DNA from 3 places in the Comamonas aquatilis genome. Region 2 is predicted to be linked to each of the others. Evidence: predicted binding sites of a transcription regulator. Region 2 holds the regulator's gene; each other region holds the start of a gene.
The links. The regulator HrcA, encoded in region 2, represses chaperone genes, less so after heat shock. The targets are predictions, from matches to a motif close to TTAGCACTCNNNNNNNNNGAGTGCTAA.
Positions count from the first base shown of each region.

Region 1: rpoH (RNA polymerase sigma factor RpoH) is a predicted target of HrcA. The motif match lies at 1,519-1,545, and genes of this name have one in related genera.
Region 3: groES (co-chaperone GroES) is a predicted target of HrcA. The motif match lies at 1,250-1,276, and genes of this name have one in related genera.

Region 1 covers NZ_CBCSIW010000029.1:32,191-38,345, reverse strand. Annotated here, with positions in the region: gene ACNAZA_RS21155 (GIY-YIG nuclease family protein) at 248-703, opposite strand; gene rpoH (RNA polymerase sigma factor RpoH) at 1,577-2,521, shown strand; gene ACNAZA_RS21145 (Bug family tripartite tricarboxylate transporter substrate binding protein) at 2,668-3,654, shown strand; gene ACNAZA_RS21140 (sterol desaturase family protein) at 3,825-4,568, shown strand; gene ACNAZA_RS21135 (fatty acid desaturase) at 4,569-5,501, shown strand; gene ACNAZA_RS21130 (beta-ketoacyl-ACP synthase III) at 5,519-6,155, shown strand, end outside.
Region 2 covers NZ_CBCSIW010000001.1:373,836-379,990, forward strand. Annotated here, with positions in the region: gene recN (DNA repair protein RecN) at 1-1,023, opposite strand, end outside; gene ACNAZA_RS01700 (NAD kinase) at 1,024-1,920, opposite strand; gene hrcA (heat-inducible transcriptional repressor HrcA) at 1,950-2,957, shown strand; tRNA gene ACNAZA_RS01710 (tRNA-Ile) at 3,020-3,096, shown strand; gene ACNAZA_RS01715 (phosphocholine-specific phospholipase C) at 3,431-5,665, opposite strand; gene ACNAZA_RS01720 (hypothetical protein) at 5,700-5,843, opposite strand; tRNA gene ACNAZA_RS01725 (tRNA-Arg) at 6,093-6,155, shown strand, end outside.
Region 3 covers NZ_CBCSIW010000001.1:206,954-213,108, reverse strand. Annotated here, with positions in the region: gene groL (chaperonin GroEL) at 1-776, opposite strand, end outside; gene groES (co-chaperone GroES) at 871-1,161, opposite strand; gene ACNAZA_RS00910 (peptidylprolyl isomerase) at 1,565-2,497, shown strand; gene ACNAZA_RS00905 (SapC family protein) at 2,588-3,343, opposite strand; gene ACNAZA_RS00900 (chemotaxis protein CheW) at 3,901-6,155, shown strand, end outside.

The DNA of each region.
Region 1 (6,155 bases), on a different contig from region 2:
CAGACGGTGGCTGTGGCGTAGCCACGTCTGGGGTTGGGGAAATCTGGCCTGGGGCTGATTTATGCAACAACGCCACTCGCCATGTGTCCACTGGTTCCGGTGATTTTTATTTCGACTACTCCTACATGAAGACATTGAGTGCCGCTATGTAATAGACGGGCGGAACCGGACACAACCAGCGGACTGGTCATCCATTGCCGGCACATGTGGTCAGGCCATCCGGAATACGTAGGATGCTGATCGGTCACTAGAAAAGTGGCCCGTAAGCATCGGGGTTGTTTGGATTTTTTGCAGTTCTTTTCCGCTGGCGAGAGTAGTCGTTCAATTGGGCAACATCTACGTTGTAGTGGCCCTGCAGATGACTGCACTGAAACTCATCGTCAATCAGATCAACAAGGGTATCCAAGCAATTCAATACTTCATCCTCAGTTGGCTCCCCCCAGTGGAGCAAGACCGCGTAACGATGGTTAAAAGGTATGACGTCAAAGTGCTCTCGGCTGCTGTTGACGCGATGATCATTAAGGACGCTGTGCGCTATTAATTCCGCATAGGCCATGTCAGTAACAGCCCATGCAAAGTAAGGGATGAAGGGAAAGGGCACTCCGGTGGTGTAAAGCTGCTTAGTCCGCTCCATGGGGTCCACGCTAAGCCCCACTTTGATTCGGTTGTACCAAGTCGGGTCAAGGCTGCGGAACACATACACGAAACCAGGAACTCTTTGATCTTGTCTTAGTCGCACTATCTCAAACCCACTCTGCTTATGCCATGTACATGGCCGATTATTTCTGTGCTGATGAGCACTCGTTACCAAATCAGTTTACTTCGACAATTCGTAAATGACTGAAAGTGGCCGAAGGGAGCAGGCCAGGGAGCGGCCTCAATAGCCGAGGACGATCATCTTCTCAGTCAATCCTTGATCGAAGCTGTCGGCGCACTGATAGCGAGCATTTAATCAATGTTGCCGGTACACGCATTGGGCCTTTTCCAACATCTGGCCTGAGGCTACTACAGCTCAAAGTGACTGAGATCTACTAGGTATGCGCGACAACCATTGTTGCGAACGCATGGGCAAATTGACTTGCTCAACACCGGGTCTGCGACTTGGTAGCCCTCCAAAAACCACCTGACGCCCCTTAGCGGCACAAACCCTGCAGAACTCGAATGCGCAGCATGAGACGCGCATCGTGCGAGGCGGCATGGGTATCAGCTCCTGCCTGCTTGAGCCTGGCACAGCCGCGTCTTCACCAAGGCCAACAAGGGGAGTACGGAAAAAACAAAGTCACAAGTTAAGTATTTCCGGTTTTTTTGAGAATTTTGCCTAAAAAATAATCAATCTCAGAGGATGGTAACTTGTGGAAATCAAAATTTCACCAATTAAATCAACTAGTTATGCAAGCGCTTTGGCTTCAAAGCAGTACAAAACTCAGTGAGAAAAGTACAAAACTCAAGAAGAATCGACAATCGACATTTTCTTCAAGGGGTTTGGCTCCCCCTACGAAATCTGCGGGAACTTTGCCTTTAGCACTCCCTCTAACGGAGTGCTAATATGAAGATCATGGAAGAAAGGAAACCTGCAATGACATCTGCCTCCGGCTCCATTGCTACTGCTTTGGCACCCACGAACCCTTGGGCTCTGGTACCACCGCTGGGCAACCTGGATGCTTATATTTCTGCGGCCAATCGCTTGCCCATGCTCACCCTTGAGGAAGAGCAGGACTACGCACGCAAACTCAAAGAACACAACGATCTGGATGCCGCTGGGCGTCTGGTCATGTCCCACCTGCGCCTAGTCGTATCGATCTCCCGCCAGTACCTGGGCTACGGTCTGCCCCATGGCGACCTGATCCAGGAAGGCAACGTGGGCCTGATGAAAGCTGTCAAACGCTTCGACCCTGACCAGGGCGTGCGCCTGGTGAGCTACGCCATGCACTGGATCAAGGCCGAGATCCATGAATACATCTTGAAGAACTGGCGCATGGTCAAGGTCGCCACGACCAAGGCCCAGCGCAAGCTGTTCTTCAATCTGCGCTCTATGAAGCACGACATGAAGTCTGACGCCGCCATGGCCGATGACGACAGAGTCATGCGCGACACCTTGACCACTCACGAAATTGACGCCATGGCTGCCAAGCTCAACGTCAAGCGCGAGGAAGTCATCGAGATGGAAACGCGTCTGGCCGGTGGCGATGTGCTGCTGGACCCTTCACCCAGTGATGATGGCGAGCAGGCCTTTGGCCCCATTGCCTACTTGGCCGATGCCAATCATGAGCCTGTGGCCATGATTGAATCGCGTCAGCGTGATCACCTGGCCACCGACGGCATCACCATGGCTTTGGACGCACTCGATGAGCGCAGCCGCCGCATCGTGGAAGAGCGCTGGCTCAAAGTCAATGACGACGGCTCCGGCGGCATGACGCTGCACGAGCTGGCCGCCGAGTACGGCGTCAGTGCCGAGCGCATCCGCCAGATCGAAGTGGCAGCCATGAAGAAGATGAAAAAAGCGTTGACCGAGTTTGCCTGAACACCAAACTGCGCCTCGGCGACTTAAAAGGCTGAAATGCTGAATCACAAACCCGGATAATTTCCGGGTTTTTTGTTTTCTACTGGGCGTGGGCACACTGCTCGCAACCCCTCACCTTCACAACCATAATTTCCAAGAGACTTGCCATGCCTGTTCGCACTCTGAAGCAACTGTCCCGCCGTGGCCTGATTTGCGCCACCGCAGCCCTGGCGGCCACGGTCATGGCGCCTGCCATGGCGGCAGACAACTGGCCAGACAAGCCCCTGCGCCTGATCGTGGGCTTTCCCGCAGGCTCCTCGCCCGACCTGACAGCCCGCGCTCTGGCCGAGCCGCTGGAGAAAAAGCTGGGTCAGACCATCATTGTGGAAAACCGCGTGGGCGCAGGCGGCAACATTGCCGCCGAATATGTGGCCAAGGCCGACGATTACACCTTCAGCGTGATGATCAACGGCAATATGACGATTGCCAAGCTGCTCAATCCCAGCGTTCGCTATGACCCCGTCAAGGATTTGCAGGCAGTCAGCCTGATCGGCGTGGCACCGCTGGTGCTGGTCGCGCCGGCGTCGGCTCCTCAGGGCAAGGCCTTCATGGATGCTGCCGTCAAGGCCGGTGACAAATGGAGCTACGGCTCGCCCGGCGTGGGCACCGTGGGCCATCTGGGCATGGAGCTGCTCAAGAGCCGCTCGGCCATCAAGCCCGTGCACGTGCCGTATACCGGCTACCCCCAGGTGTTCAACGGCATTCAGGGCGGCGACCTGCAACTGTCCATGCTGCCCCCTGCTCTGGCCATGGCCCAGATTCAGGCCGGCAAGCTGCACGGCATTGGCGTGACCTCGGCCGCCCGCAGCCCACTGGCTCCGGGCCTGCCCAGCTTGAAGGATTTGGGCATCAACAACTTTGACCTGGAAATCTGGAACGCGGTGGCCGCTCCCAAGTCCATGCCCAAAGCCCATGTGGAAAAGCTGGCCGCTGCCGTGAGCGAGATTGTGCGCACGCCCGAGATGCGCCAGAAGCTGGCCATGCAGGGCTGGCAAGCCATTGGCAGCTCGCCCGAAGGCCTGCAAAACCGCATCCAGCAGGATGTGAAGGCGCTGGGCACCATCATTCGCGAACAGAAAATCTCTGCGCAGTAATCACGCTGCTTTTCAGTTCCTGCTCAAGCTTGCTGTTTGAGTAGCCAAGCCTGGCCCGACTGTCTGTCAGACAGCGGCGTCCGCTATCATGCGCCCGACTGGCATGCGTTTTCGCAGTGCCGTCGGGCGCATTGCTTTGTACGGGCCGCGCCCCTGTTTATGGAGTCTTCATGGACGCTGGTACCTGGTTCACCCAACTCAATGCCTGGCAGGTCATGGCCTTGGGTCTGGTCTTTTTTGGCGCAATTTATGGGCTGGGCGGCCTGGCCATGTCGCTGCTGACGCGCACGCTGGCCGGTCTTGGCTTAGGCCGGCCACTCGATACCCGCGCCCTCAAACCCGATCAGCTGCAGCGTGAATGGCGCCAGTCTTTTTATTCCATCCTGGTTTTCGGCCTGGGCATGATCGTGCCCTGGGGCTTTTTGCAACTGGGCTGGGCACACCTGACGCCCACGGCCGGCGCAGGCCGTATTGCGCTGGAAATTCTGGTTCTGCTGATCTGGAACGATGTGCACTTCTGGCTCAACCATCGCCTGCTGCACACCAAGCGCCTGGTGCGCTATCACGGCGACCACCACCGCTCCGTGGTGACCACGCCCTGGTCCACCTATAGCTTTCACCCCATTGAGGCTCTGATGCTGGGCAACATCATTCTGCTGCCCATGCTGGTGCATGACTTTTATTTCTGGTCGCTGGCCTCCGTGCCGCTGCTGAGTCTGATCCTCAACCTGATAGGCCACTCCAACTACGATTTCTTCCCCAAGGTCTCGGATACCCATCCTCTGGCCGCCAGCCGCCGTCACCATCTGCATCATGCACGCCCGGCCGGCAACTATGGCTTTGCCCTGCCGTTCATGGATCAGCTCATGGGTACCCAGGTCAAGACCGGTACTGCCCAGCCCACCAGCCACTGAATGAGCAAGCCCCCTCGCCGCCATCTGCTGCCGCGCCTGCGCCATTGGCGAGACTGGCAGTCTGTGGCGTATATGACGGCCATGCCCGTCATCGTCTGGTGGCAATGGACGCATGGCTTCAGCTTCGTGCTGTATGCCATCGAGCTGTTTCTGACACTGGGCATAGGCGTCATTCACCACAACCACACCCATGCACGCATGTGGCGCGGGCGCTGGAGCAACCGCTTCACCGACTACTGGCTTACCTTGCTGCAAGGCCACCCGACGTTTGTGTTCTGGCCGGCCCATGTGGCCAACCATCACCGTTTCCGCCACGGCCCCAAAGACATTGCACGCACCTACAGGCCAGCGTTTGGCGGCGACACCAACCACCTCTGGGGCTATCTGGTTCACCCGTTGCAGGCAGCCTGCGTGCTGTACCCGCTGTTTATGCGCTGGCTGAACCAGCTGCGCCTGCACCGGCCCGGCGCGTTTCGCTATTGCATGGGCCAGTACGCGCTATGGCTGGGCAGCTGGGGCTGCTTGCTATGGCTGGACTGGCAAAAAGCGCTGATCTTTGTCATCCTTCCCCAGTTGCACGGCCTGCACTGGCTGCTGGCCACCAACTATCTGCAGCACGCCCATGCCGACGGCCGGCCGCTGAGCAGAGCGCAGCGCAATACCCCCGGTATCGAGCTGAACTACGCCCGCAATTTCGAAGGGCTGGTCAACCCCCTGCTTTTTAATATTGGCCTGCATACCGCGCACCATGAGTGCCCACATGCCCACTGGTCGGAATTGACAAGGCTGCACGCCGACACCTACCGCCAGCGGGTCACGCCAGCACTCAACGAGGGCGGCCTGCTGCCCTATATGGGGCGTGTGTATGTCCTGGGTCTGATCTGGCCCGCAGCCAGAACCCGACCGCAAATGCCCGCAGACGCTATTCAATAACGATGGTTTGAAAATCTATGCCAGTTGCCTATTCGAACGTATACCTTCAATCTGCCGGCATGTTTTTGCCTGGCGCCCCGGTGGACAACGTCGGCATGGATGCGTTTGTTGCACCGCTGAACCGCATCTCCGAACGCATCAAACGCCGCATCCTGGCGGAAAACGGCATTCAGAGTCGCTACTACGCCATAGACGGCGAAGGCCATACCGTGGTCAGCAACACGCAGATGGCAGCCGGTGCCATTGATGACACCCTGAAGCTGGCGGGCAAGACACTGGCCGATATCGGCTATCTGTCCAGCGGGTCCTCGGGCGGCGATGCCTTGATGCCCGGCTTTGCCAGCATGATTCAGGGCGAAATGGCTGCGCCGCCCATGGAGACCCTGTCCGTGCACGGTGTCTGCGCGGCCAGCGTGGGTGCCATGCAAGCGGCGGCCATGGCCGTGGAAAGCGGCGCCCATCGCCTGGCGCTGTCGGTGGCCAGCGAAATGCCATCGCGCCTGTTCAAGCGCTCGCGCTTTGCCGCTCAAGGCTATGACACGGACTTTGATGCCCACTTTCTGCGCTGGATGCTCTCGGACGGCGCGGGCGCCGTGCTGCTGGGCGGCCCCAAGGCTTTGCCTCAGGCCAACGGCCTGCGCCTGAAGCTCAAAT
Region 2 (6,155 bases):
CAAGCCCTCCACATCGACGGCTGCATCGAGCTGGCGTAGCTCCTGCCTCCAGCTTTCCAGCAGAGCCGGCAATTCTTCAGGAGTGCGCTTGTAGCGGCGCGCCAGCTGCATCCACATCGACAGGCGCTGATCGAGATCGGCCAGCAGCTCGGGGTCCAGGTCGGCGCGGCGCAAATAGGTTTGCAGAGAATGGCGCGCGTCTTGCAGCTGAGCGACGCAAGAGCTCAACACATCGGCAATGCTTTGAAATTCGGGCTCCAGGTGCTCCTGGCCCTGTAGCAGATGATGGGCCCGGTTCAATGGGGTCGCGGCGCCGGCTTCGTCATCTTCCAGCATCTGCAAGCCCGCTTGCGCCGTATCCATCAGCGTCTGTGCGTGCGACAGGCGGGTGTGCTGGGCATTGAGCTCATCCCATTCGTCGGCTTGGGGCGAGAGCTTGTCCAGCTCCGATATCTGCCACTGCAGGCGCTCGCGTTCGCGCTGCAGGTTGTCTTGAGCCGAAACAGCTTGCTCCAAGGCTTGCAGGGTCTCGCGCCAGGCCTGCCACAGCCGCTTGAGCTCTGCCGTGCTGATGCTGCCGTAGGTGTCCAGCATGGCGCGTGCCGCATCGGGACGTGTCAGGCTTTGCCAGGCGTGCTGGCCATGAATGTCCAGCAACTGCTCGCCCAGATGGCGCAGCTGCGTGGCCGTGGCGGGCGTGCCGTTGATCCAGGCGCGGCTGCGCCCCTGGTTGTCTATGGTTCGACGCAGCAGCAGTGCGTCTTCAGCGGCAAAGCCGGCTTCCTCAAGCCATGGCACCAGCCGGGGTGGACTGTCAAATTCCGCACAGATATCGGCAAGACTGCAGCCCTCGCGGACCACATCGGCATCAGCCCGGGCTCCCAGCACCAGTTGCAGCGCGTCAATCAGAATCGATTTGCCGGCACCGGTTTCGCCGGTCAATACGGTAAAGCCGCTTTGCCAGTCCAGATCCAGTGTCTGGACGATCACAAAATCACGCAGAACAATGCGCTTCAAAGCCATTCAGGCGCCTCCCTCATTCCAGCCCAATTTTTTGCGCAAGGTGTCGAAATAGCTCCAGTCCTTGGGATGCAGAAAGCGCACGCTGTGGTCGGCGCGCTTGACCAGGATGCGATCGCCGTGCTGTAAGGAGGCCAGCGACTGCATATCGAAATTGGCGCTGATATCGCGCCCGGCAACGACTTCAATCGTCACTTCTTGCGAGTCCGAAAGAACAATCGGGCGGTTCGAAAGGTTGTGAGGCGCAATCGGCACCATGACCCAAGCCGGAATCGATGGATGCAGCATGGGACCGCCAGCCGAGAGCGCATAGGCGGTGGAACCGGTGGGAGTGGCGACGATCAAGCCGTCGGCACGCTGGTTCGAAACGAACTTGCCGCCCACTTCGACCCGCAACTCGACCATGCCGGAGGTCGACCCGCGGTTGACCACGACATCGTTCATGGCCAGGGCTTCAAACACGCATTGGTCATCGCGCATGACCCTGGCCTGCATCAGCGGCCGTTCGTCTTCCTCATACTCGCCTTGCAGCATGGGCGTGATGGTGGATTCAAAGTCTTCCAGGGCAATATCGGTCACAAAACCCAGGCGGCCACCATTGATGCCGATCAGCGGAGTACCGTATTTGGCAAGATGACGGCCGGCACCGAGCATGGTGCCGTCGCCGCCCACGACAAGACCCAGATCGCAATGCTGGCCCAGTCCGTCGACATCCATGCAGGGAAAATCGGTCAGGCTCGCATGAATGGCAGACTGTGTATCCAGAATGACGTCACAACCGAGACTGCGTAAATACGTGGCAATCCGGCCCAGTGCATGGCTGGCACTTTCGGATGGTGCACCGGCACTGGGTGCGTGGTACTTGCCGATCAAGGCAACATGGCGAAACGTGGATGTCATTTGGGAAATTACATCATTAAAATCAAAGCATGCTCGAAGAACGTGCCAAGTTATTGCTCAAAGCGCTGATCGAGCGTTATATCGCCGACGGTCAACCGGTGGGGTCGCGCACCCTTTCTCGGGCCTCTGGCCTTGAATTGTCGCCTGCCACCATACGCAACGTGATGGCGGACCTGGAAGAGTTGGGACTGATCATCAGTCCCCACACCTCGGCCGGCCGTGTTCCCACGGCCAGAGGTTATCGTCTGTTCGTGGACACCATGTTGACAGCGGACCGTTCAGGGATTGTGACGCCTGAGCTGATGCCAGAGCAACCGCAAAAAGTGATTGCCAATGCGGCCAATCTGCTGTCCAGCCTCTCCCAGTTTGTGGGCGTAGTGATGGTGCCGCGTCGCAGCTCGGTGTTTAAGCACATCGAGTTTGTGCGCCTGTCCGAGCGGCGTTTTCTCGTCATCATCGTCTCACCCGAAGGCGATGTGCAAAACCGTGTCATCTTCACCGATGTGGACTACAGCGCTTCGCAGCTGATTGAGGCGGCCAACTTCCTCAATCGCCACTATGCCGGCCTTGCCATGGAAGATGTGCGTTCGCGCATTCAGAGCGAGGTGGAACAGTTGCGTGGAGAGGTTGCCACCCTCATGCAGGCTGCGGTGGATGTGAGCGCCGAGGTGATGAGTGCCAATGATCAGGAAGACGTAGTCATTGCAGGCGAGCGCAATCTGCTGTCTGTCAGCGATTTTTCCAGTGACATGGGCAATTTGCGCCGAGCATTTGACCTGTTTGAACAGAAAACCCAGATTCTGCGCCTGCTGGACTTTTCCAATCAGGCCGAGGGCGTGCGCATTTACATAGGCGGCGAAAGCCAGACTGTGCCGTTTGAAGAGCTCTCAATAGTGAGTGCTCCCTATGAGCTCGATGGCAAGGTGGTTGGCACCTTGGGCGTGATCGGCCCAACACGCATGCATTACGACAAGATGATCCAGATTGTCGATATCACATCGAAACTTGTGAGCAATGCGCTCAGTCACAAGCGCTAGCCTCGTTAGGCCATACAATAGCGAGGTTTTTCCGGTTACAGCCATCGGTTGTGGCGGGTGTTGGGGCGTTAGCTCAGTTGGTTAGAGCAGGGGACTCATAATCCCTTGGTCGTCGGTTCAAGTCCGCCACGCCCTACCAAGACATATAGGAAAGCCTGCTATTTAAACGTAGCAGGCTTTTTGCTTTTCTACTTGGTGTAGTCGTGTCGTAGGCAAGAGGCGGAGTTTTCTATCCTTGTCCAATAGGCTGCCGTTCGCCTGTCTGTAGGTCGTCGGTTGACGGTATCTGCGTCATCACAGGCATCGTCTCCTCCTTCATGAGATTGCAGACAGCCTCTGCGCCGGCTGTGCACCGGGGCGGGGGCAGTCATGGCATGCGCCGATTTGCCAACGTCGCGAACCCATTGCGGCGCTGGCTCGGAGGACCGAGGACTGCGCCGCAAGGATGCGATCAGAGATCAGCGTGCGATCTTCTACACCTCGCCCATTGCGGGATCGCTGACCGTGTGTTTGCCGGTTTCCACGCGGCCCGCAAAGCGTCGGTAGTAGGACGCATCGCTGTTGCAGGTCACGGCAAAGTCATACCAGTGTCCGTAGCTCTCCAGCTCCCAGTGCTGCTCGGCGCTGGCGCCGGCGGCAACATTCACCGTCCACGGGCCATCCGTGCGATAGGCCATGGGCGTTATGGTGAACACGGACGGCTGGCCGCTCTTGTTCATCAGATCAAGGTAAACATTGCCGTTGGTGATGTCATAGCAGACGCGAATCTCAGGCGCCGCCTGTGTGCCGGCGAGGCGGTTCAAGTCGCCCTTGAAGTGGCGATGAAAGCCGTTGGGGCCCAGCACCCAGAGGTCGTACTTGCCGAAGTTGTCGCGCGCGGCATCCCAGGTGTCGGACAGCGTCTTGCCTGCTTCCACCATATAGCGGCGCGGATTGCGGTCGAGTTTCTGGCGGTCGTAGACATGGAAGACGGCAGCCTGTGCACCGGTGTTCGCAAACAGCAACTCCACCTGGCCGCTGGCCTGGCAGCGTGCACTGGCATGCAACTCGTAGGGCAGGGCGCGCGACGGACGTGTGCCGGCGGCCTGCAGCGGTTGCTGCATGTCGCGCGGCACGGGCACGGCTGGCAGCTTTTGCTGATCGGCACGCAGCTTGTCTGCGGCATCGCGCGTGGAGCGTCCGCCCAGTGTGGGCAAGGTTTCGTTGTTCGGCGTCTTGAAGTTGAAAGCGCTGCTCAGATCGCCGCATACCGCACGACGGAAGGGGCTGATATTCGGTTCGCTCACGCCAAAGCGGGCCTCGAGAAAGCGCAGTACCGAAGTGTGGTCGAACACTTGCGAGTTGACCCAGCCGCCGCGGCTCCATGGCGAGATGACGTAGAGCGGAACACGCGGCCCGGGGCCATAGACACGGCCGTCCGCAGCTGGCTGGCTGCGACTGCCTGCCGGTGCGCCATGGGTGAAGTACTCGGCTTGCAGGTCCGCTTCGGCCAGCGTGGTCTTGCCCGCATAGGTCTTGTCGGGATTCTGTGATGGTGCCGATGGCGACGGAACGTGGTCGAAGTAGCCGTCGTTTTCATCAAAGTTGATCAGCAGGACGGTTTTGCTCCAGACATCGGGATTGGCCGTCAATGCATCCATGACTTCCTGCAGAAACCAGGCGCCTTGAACCGGGCTCGAAGGCCCGGGATGTTCGCAGTAGATCGACGGTGCGTTGACCCAAGACACTTGTGGCAGCTTGCCTTCGCGAATATCGCGCTTGAAGGCATCGAGGTATTCTTCGGGCTTGTTGCCAGGCAGCGTGTTGGCCACGCCTTTGTACAAAGGGTTGGCCGCGTTGTCGGTAGCGGCATCGTAGGCGCGATATGGCAGCGCCTGTCCGGTGTTCGAGTATGGCGAGCCCGGCGCGCCGCCGCTGGAGACCGGGAAACCCGATGCCAGATTGGCGCGCCGGAACGTCTGGAACGCGCCCAGCATGTTGTCGCCCCATTCGTCCGGCATGTTCTGGTAGCTGATCCAGCTGACCTTGGCTTCCTCCAGGCGTTCCGCGTAGGTCTTCCATGTATAGCCGATGTTGGCATCACTGGGCACGCCGTTGATCGCATCCCATTCGTTGTTCACAAAGGCCACGCTTTGCGGCATTGCGCCGTTGGTGCCTGTCATGTGGAACGAACGATTCGCATCGGTGCCGGTGTGCATGGCGCAGTGATAGGCATCGCAGATGGTGAAGGCATTGGCCAGCGCAAACTGGTAGGGAATCTCCTGCTCCTTGAAGTAGCCCATCGAAGTATCGGTCTTGGCTACCGGCCAGCGTGACATGCGACCATTGTCCCAGGCCTGTTGGCTGTCTACCCACGAGTGAGGCGTGCCGGATACGCGCTGCGCATTGTTGGCCGTTCCGTCCAGGTGGTAGGGTGTGATGACCGTGCCGTTGCTGCGCTCCTGCTGCCAGACTTTGCGGCCGTTGGGCATGGGGATGGTCAATCTGTCGCCAAAACCGCGCACGCCTTTGAGTGTGCCGAAGTAGTGGTCGAACGAGCGGTTTTCCTGCATCAGGATCACCACATGCTGCACATCCATGATGGTGCCGGTGACGTTGTTGGCGGGAATGGCCAAAGCGCGGCGAATACTGGGTGGAAAGGCTGCCATGGCAGCGGCGGAAAAGGCGGCATTCTTGCCGGCCTGCAGTAAGTTGCGGCGCGAGATCATGAGGTGGTCGTGAAGATTGAAAATGCGTGGGCGTTCAGGGGGCGCAGCGCAACTCCGGCTTGGCCGGTTCGGAAGGATTGGTGGGGGGCGCGACGGGTTGTTCGTCATCGTTGCCGCCGCAGGCGGTCAGAGCGATGGCAGTCAGGCAAGCGAGGGTCAGTGCCTTGATCAAACGCATGTGCGGCATGGAGTCCTTTGCATTGGGAAGCGATGTACTGTTGAAAGTCCGCAATGCTAGAAATCGCGCATGTCATGGCGATGACGGTTCTGTGGCACAAGCTGTGCAGTGATGGAGCACAGCGACCGGCTCTAGTCGCTTGTCCGTTGGATGCGAAGACATGGCTGGCAGACTTTTTTCCGCCGTTCTGGAAAAAAGTGCCCAGTTCGATCTGAGGGCGCATTTCCTGCTGTTAGAATACATCGTATTGCGGCTGTAGCTCAGCTGGATAGAGTACTTGGCTACGAACCAAGGGGTCGTGGGTTCGATTCC
Region 3 (6,155 bases), 170 kb from region 2:
AGGGCTTCGCCTTCGACATCTTCAGCAATGATCAGCAGGGGACGGCCAGCCTTGGCAACTTGCTCCAGTGTGGGCAGCAGGTCGCGGATGTTGCTGATCTTCTTGTCGAACAGCAGCACGAAGGGGTTGTCCAGAATCGCGGCTTGCTTTTCGGGGTTGTTGATGAAGTAGGGCGACAGGTAGCCACGGTCGAATTGCATGCCTTCCACGACATCCAGTTCGTTGGCCAGGCTCTTGCCTTCTTCAACGGTGATCACGCCTTCCTTGCCAACCTTGTCCATGGCTTCAGCAATGATGCTGCCCACGGATTCGTCGGAGTTGGCGGAGATGGAACCGACTTGAGCGATTTCCTTGGAAGTGGTCGTGGCCTTGGATTGCTTCTTCAGCTCTTCCACCAGGGCGATCACAGCCTTGTCGATACCGCGCTTCAGGTCCATGGGGTTCAGACCAGCGGCCACGTACTTGGAGCCTTCACGCACGATGGCTTGGGCCAGCACGGTAGCAGTCGTGGTGCCGTCACCGGCGATGTCGTTGGTCTTGGAGGCCACTTCCTTCACGAGCTGAGCGCCCATGTTTTGCAGCTTGTCCTTGAGTTCGATTTCCTTGGCCACGGACACACCGTCCTTGGTCACGGTGGGGGCGCCGAACGAGCGCTCCAGCACCACATTGCGGCCCTTGGGGCCCAGGGTCACTTTGACTGCGTTAGCCAGAATGTTCACGCCTTCAACCATGCGTGCACGTGCTTCACCGCCGAAAACTACGTCTTTTGCTGCCATTTTTGGCTCCTACAAAATTTGGATCAATTTGGCTGTCAACGCTTATCAATGAAGCGCCAACAGCTATGAATTTATGAGTTTCTTGGAGAAGAACTTACTTCTCGACGACTGCGAACAGGTCGTCTTCCTTCATCACCAGCAGCTCGTCGCCGTCGACCTTCACGGTCTGGCCCGAGTACTTGCCGAACAGAACGCGGTCACCGACCTTGACGTTCAGGGCCACTTGTTCGCCCTTGTCGTTGCGCTTGCCGGGACCCACTGCCAGCACTTCACCTTGGTCAGGCTTCTCGGCGGCGTTGTCGGGGATAAAGATGCCCGAAGCCGTCTTGGTTTCGTTTTCGAGGCGCTTGACGATCACGCGATCGTGCAGGGGACGCAGGTTCATACCAACTCCTAAATACATCAACAAAGTTGAAACAAGACTTGCTGGCAACAACTGCCAGCATTCGGAAAAGTGTGAGGTCCAGAGCTTATTAGCACTCGACCCCATTGAGTGCTAATAATAAGGCAATTTTTCTGAGTTTCAAGAGCTTGTACAAATCTGCACTCAGTCATAGGCCCACTCGCAGCAAATCCACTGCGCCATCCGCAAACCGAACTGCACTACTTGGTACAGCGCCCCAGCGCGGCCTTTGGCTACGGCCAGATGTTTTTCGCAGACATTCATCTGAGCATGACCGGCCTCCGGTAGAGTTTGAGACGCTACATTCCGTGAGGCTTGCTGCCAGCCAGGAAAAGCTGGCCGATTCCGTCGGCGCTTTCAGCGCGCAATAAGAAAGTGATAGTCAATGAAATTTCTGTCCCGCCACAACGTACCTAGTGCAATGAGCTTGGCTCTGATCGTTCTCATGAGCAGCAGCGCCATGGCGCAGACCCCGACGAAGACATCAGACGCTGCGGTTGCCAAGCTGGGCACCATCCACATCTCTTCAGCGGAAGTCCAGCAGCTATTGCGCGCCATGCCCGACAACGAGCGTGCCAAAGTCAAAAGCGACCGCGCAGGTCTGGATAACTGGCTGCGCCAACGTTTGGCGAGCGAAGCCCTGCTGCGCGAAGCCCAGCAAAAAAAGTGGGCAGAACGCCCGGAGGTCAAGGCCCGCATCGATACCGCCATCAAGGACGTCACGGCCCGTATCGTCAGCAGCAGCTACCTGGAGTCAATTGCGCGCTTGCCGGCTGACTTCCCAAGCGATGCCGACGTCAATGCCGCCTACGAGCGAGCCAAGCCCCAACTCCATATTGCGGCAACCTATCGGGTCGCACAGATATTCCTGCCCGTTGCCGCCGATGCGGATGCCGCAACGATTGCCGCCGTACGCAAAAAGGCCGACGAGTTGGCCAAGCAATCACGCGAAGGGGACTTTGCAGCGCTGGCCAAAGCCCACTCGCAAGACACGCCCAGTGCGGCAAAAGGCGGAGAAGTCGGAAATTTACCTCTGGCACAGTTATTGCCAGAGACCCGTGATGTCGTCGCCAGCATGCAACTCAACCAAGTCAGTGAACCCGTGCGGTCCGCTTCTGGCTTCCATGTGCTCAAGCTGCTGGCAACTCAACCATCGCGCCTCGCCACTCTGGAAGAGGTCAAGCCCGCACTGCAAACCGCTTTGCGAGAGCAACGTCAGCGGGAGCTTGCCAATGAGTACCTAAGCAAGCTCGCACCGCCTGCTGACGTGAAAATCGACAACGCGGCCCTGGAAGCCGCGCTGCAAAAAATCAACTGATAGCCCAGAGGTGGAGAAGAAAAACCTCAATGCTTCACCTCTCCACCACTTCAGTGCAAGGCAAACAGCGCAAAGCTGCTGTGACAGAGCTTACGCTTCGGCTGTTTCGGCTTCTGCCACAGCGGATTCTTGCACTTGGTTGATCAAGCTAGGCCAGGTATTGATCGACAACAAGTGGCAATAGACCAAGGCCAGCCAACCATTCGCGCGCCAGCGCAGGAATTCATCGTCCGGCAGTTTGTTGAAGCGCGCTTCGTCGATCACCTTGAAGCCAGACATCGCCAGGCGCTGGCCATTGGCCAAAGTGATATCGGCACGGTTCTCGACCAGCAAATCGGCCTCGACCACTGCCCGCGCAAACTCCATCGTGTAGGAGTGCTGATTTTGGTAATCGCGGCAGAACGCCAGCGCGCTGCGCGCCAGGTCCGTAGGCTCACCCGCTTCATCAAAAAGCGGATTGTCACGACCATCCACTACCGAAGCAGCCTTCTCGTCGATACAAAGTGTGAACTGGCTGCGCTCGTCATTTTCCATGAAGATGAAGGGATAGCGGCGCACATAGGCCGGCACATAGGTGTCGGCACGCCATTGGCCGTCGGCATCGACGAACAGGTTTTCCTCGCCACGCACACCCAGTACAGCAACCGGCGCGGGCTCATCGCCTGAAAAGACGATAGGGAAATAGCGGCATGCGGTTGGCAGCTCAGTTGCCACCAGCGGCACGGCGTTGGTCTTGGCCGCGTAGGCATAGTCCGTGTTACCGGTGAACGACAGGTTCGCGTGCTCACCAGAAGACAGCGGGCGAGGTTGCTCGTAAAACAAAGGAAACAAAGTCTGTGAAGTCATGGTGTCGAAGCAGAGTGTGCGAGTTGAGGTATCTGTCTCTGATGGCAGGTCGTTAGAAGACCGGATGTTTTCTGTCGTGAAAGATTAGGATTGCGTAACGCTTTCGTCATAAGGCAGGTTCAACAACAAGCCACTGGAAGCCATATTCAGCACCTGCGGCACGGCGTAAGTTCCAAGTACGTCAGGACCAAAGCCTTCTGCTCGAACCGTACCACGGAAGAGGGAATCGGCGGCCGGGGTTATGGGGATTACTGCGGCGGCACCACAACAGATATCAGGCGGCTGGCACTCCCTGTCGCCCCCACGGAGTTTCGTTCAGGTGCGTTAGCGGGGCTGGACTGCTGGGAGCTGCTCATCGTCCACGCCTACCTGCTGCTAAGCACTGATTCATGCAGCAACGCCCCTCGAAAGGGGGCCGCTTTCTGAACGAAACTTCAATGAGGCAGTCCGGGTAAGCACTTATGCCAGCCGATAAGCTGACGTCGGCACAGAAGCAAAGTTCAACTATTGCTTACAAGTAGGCCTGACTCTTGCAGTGCATGCGCATGCACCCTGAGATGACAACGCCCCCGGACGCGAGCCGTGACCACTCGCTGCAGATCAACGCTTTCATTCCCTATATGCGCCATGTCACCCAGTGCGAAAGCTCGCTGCGTGAACTGAACCTGATGTGGCGGCTAATTGAAGCCAGCGCCAAGATGAACTGCCCGCAGGAGGCCCGTGCCCTGCTGCCCATGATGGCCGCCACGCGGCAGGGCTTCGAAAAGCTGGAGCTCGATCTTGTGCAGTCCATGGTGGATCAATCGGTCGCAGGCGTCATGGCCGGCCTGGCCACGCGCGCTCGCCATGTAATTGATACGCTGGTGCGCAATCTCTACGAGCGCACCGCAGATGTGGGCTTTCTGGCCACCGATGAAGAGTTGTGCCACTTTGTGGCCGGGCTCTCCGGTCCGGATGCAGATTCTGTACGCGCAAGACTGCAGGCCTATCGCAGCAAATACACGGTGTATAACGCAATTTTTCTACTCGACCCGCAGGGCCTGGTGCTGGCGCAAACCGATGAGGACAGCCCCGTCACCCACAGCCGCAACCCGCTCATTGCCCGCACGCTGCAACGCAAATCTCATGTGGAAAGCTTTGGGATCACCGACCTGCGCCCCGGCCATGGGCAGACGTTGACCTACTCCCACCCCATGCTTCACCCGGTCACCGGTGAAGTGACCGCTGTGCTGTGCCTGGTGTTTGACTTTGAGGGCGAGATGCGAGGCATCTTCCAGCCCCGCAGCGCGCAGGCCGCCGCCCAGATTGCCTTGCTGACGAATGCTGATGGAATAGTGTTGGCCAGCAGCGATACGCACTGGATTGGCCTGGGGCAGCATTTGCCGCTGCACCAAGGTGGCGCGTTCAGCACCTTTCTTCACGCAGGACGCACCTATCTGGTGCAAACCGCAGCATCCCAAGGCTATCAGGGCTATCCGGGGCCTGAAGGCTGGCAAGCCCTTGTCATGACGCCAGTGGAGCAGGCTTTTTCCGGCCGTGATGCCTTGCAACGCCACACCTCACCGCAGGTGGCCCATGGGCTGCTGACGCACGCCCGCCGCTTCTGTCCGCCGCTGCATGCCATCGCCACAGCAGCAGACACGATTCGCCGCGTGGTATGGAATGGCCAGGTCATGACGGCGGGCAAGCAAAAAGACAGCGACCGTTTGCAAGCCGTGCTGGAGCAGATTGGCGAAACCGGCAGCCGCACCAACGAGGTATTTTCCCAATCCATCAGCACGCTGTACCACACGGTGATCGCCACGGCCTTGCATGACAACATGCTGCTGAGCCAGTTGCTGGTGGACTTGCTGGATCGTAATCTTTATGAACGCGCCAATGACTGCCGCTGGTGGGCACTGGCCCCGCAATGGCCGCAGTTGCTGGCAGCCGCCAGCAACCGTGCAGAAACAGCCCTGCAGGTGCAGCAGGCCAACCGCACGCTGACGCATATCCACCAGCTCTATACCGTTTACAGCCAGATTTTTGTGTACGACGCCTCGGGCCGCATCCTTGCCTGCAGCCAGTGGGGGGCGAATGTCGAGGAGAGCAAGCATCCATTGCTTGGCATGCAGATCGAGGCCCAAACACTGGCCCAGGTGCAGTTGCTCCCCAACCCTCAGGCTTACTACGTGACGCCCTGGGCCTGCTGCACTCAGGATCTGAACAGCGACGGCCTGCCCAGCTATGCCTATCATGCGGCCATACGCGCCCCCCAGGGGCAGGTGCTGGGCGGCATAGGCCTGGTGTTTCATGCCCAGCGCGAGCTGCACGCCATGCTTTATGGCGCGGCGCCCGTCCAGCACAGCCTGCCCACCCGCGTGCTGTACCTGAACCGTTCCGGCCGGGTCATGGCCTCCACCGATCCAGCCTATGCCGTGAACAGCCACATGGACTTGCCTCCGGAGCTTTTGAAGCTGGCCTGCGGCCAAAGCTGGGCCGGCGCCACGGAGCATGCGGGCCATTACTGCATCATGGCCGCCACTGCAGGCACGGGCTACCGGGAGTTCAAGCGCAGCGACGGCTACCGCGAAGACATTCTGGCCATCGCCATACAGTCTTTTGGGGCCGTGCAGCCAGACGCTTCGGCCGCCGTGCTGCGGCGCACTCTGACGCTGGCATCCTCAGAGCACAAGCAGGGCGCGCAGGAAATGGCCACCTTCTTTGTCGAGGCCGACCTGATGGCACTGGACGCCGCTTGCGTACTCGAAGCCCTGCCGGCCTCCACCATCGCTCCGGTTTCTGCCAATCGTCTGCCGTTTTGCGTGGGCAC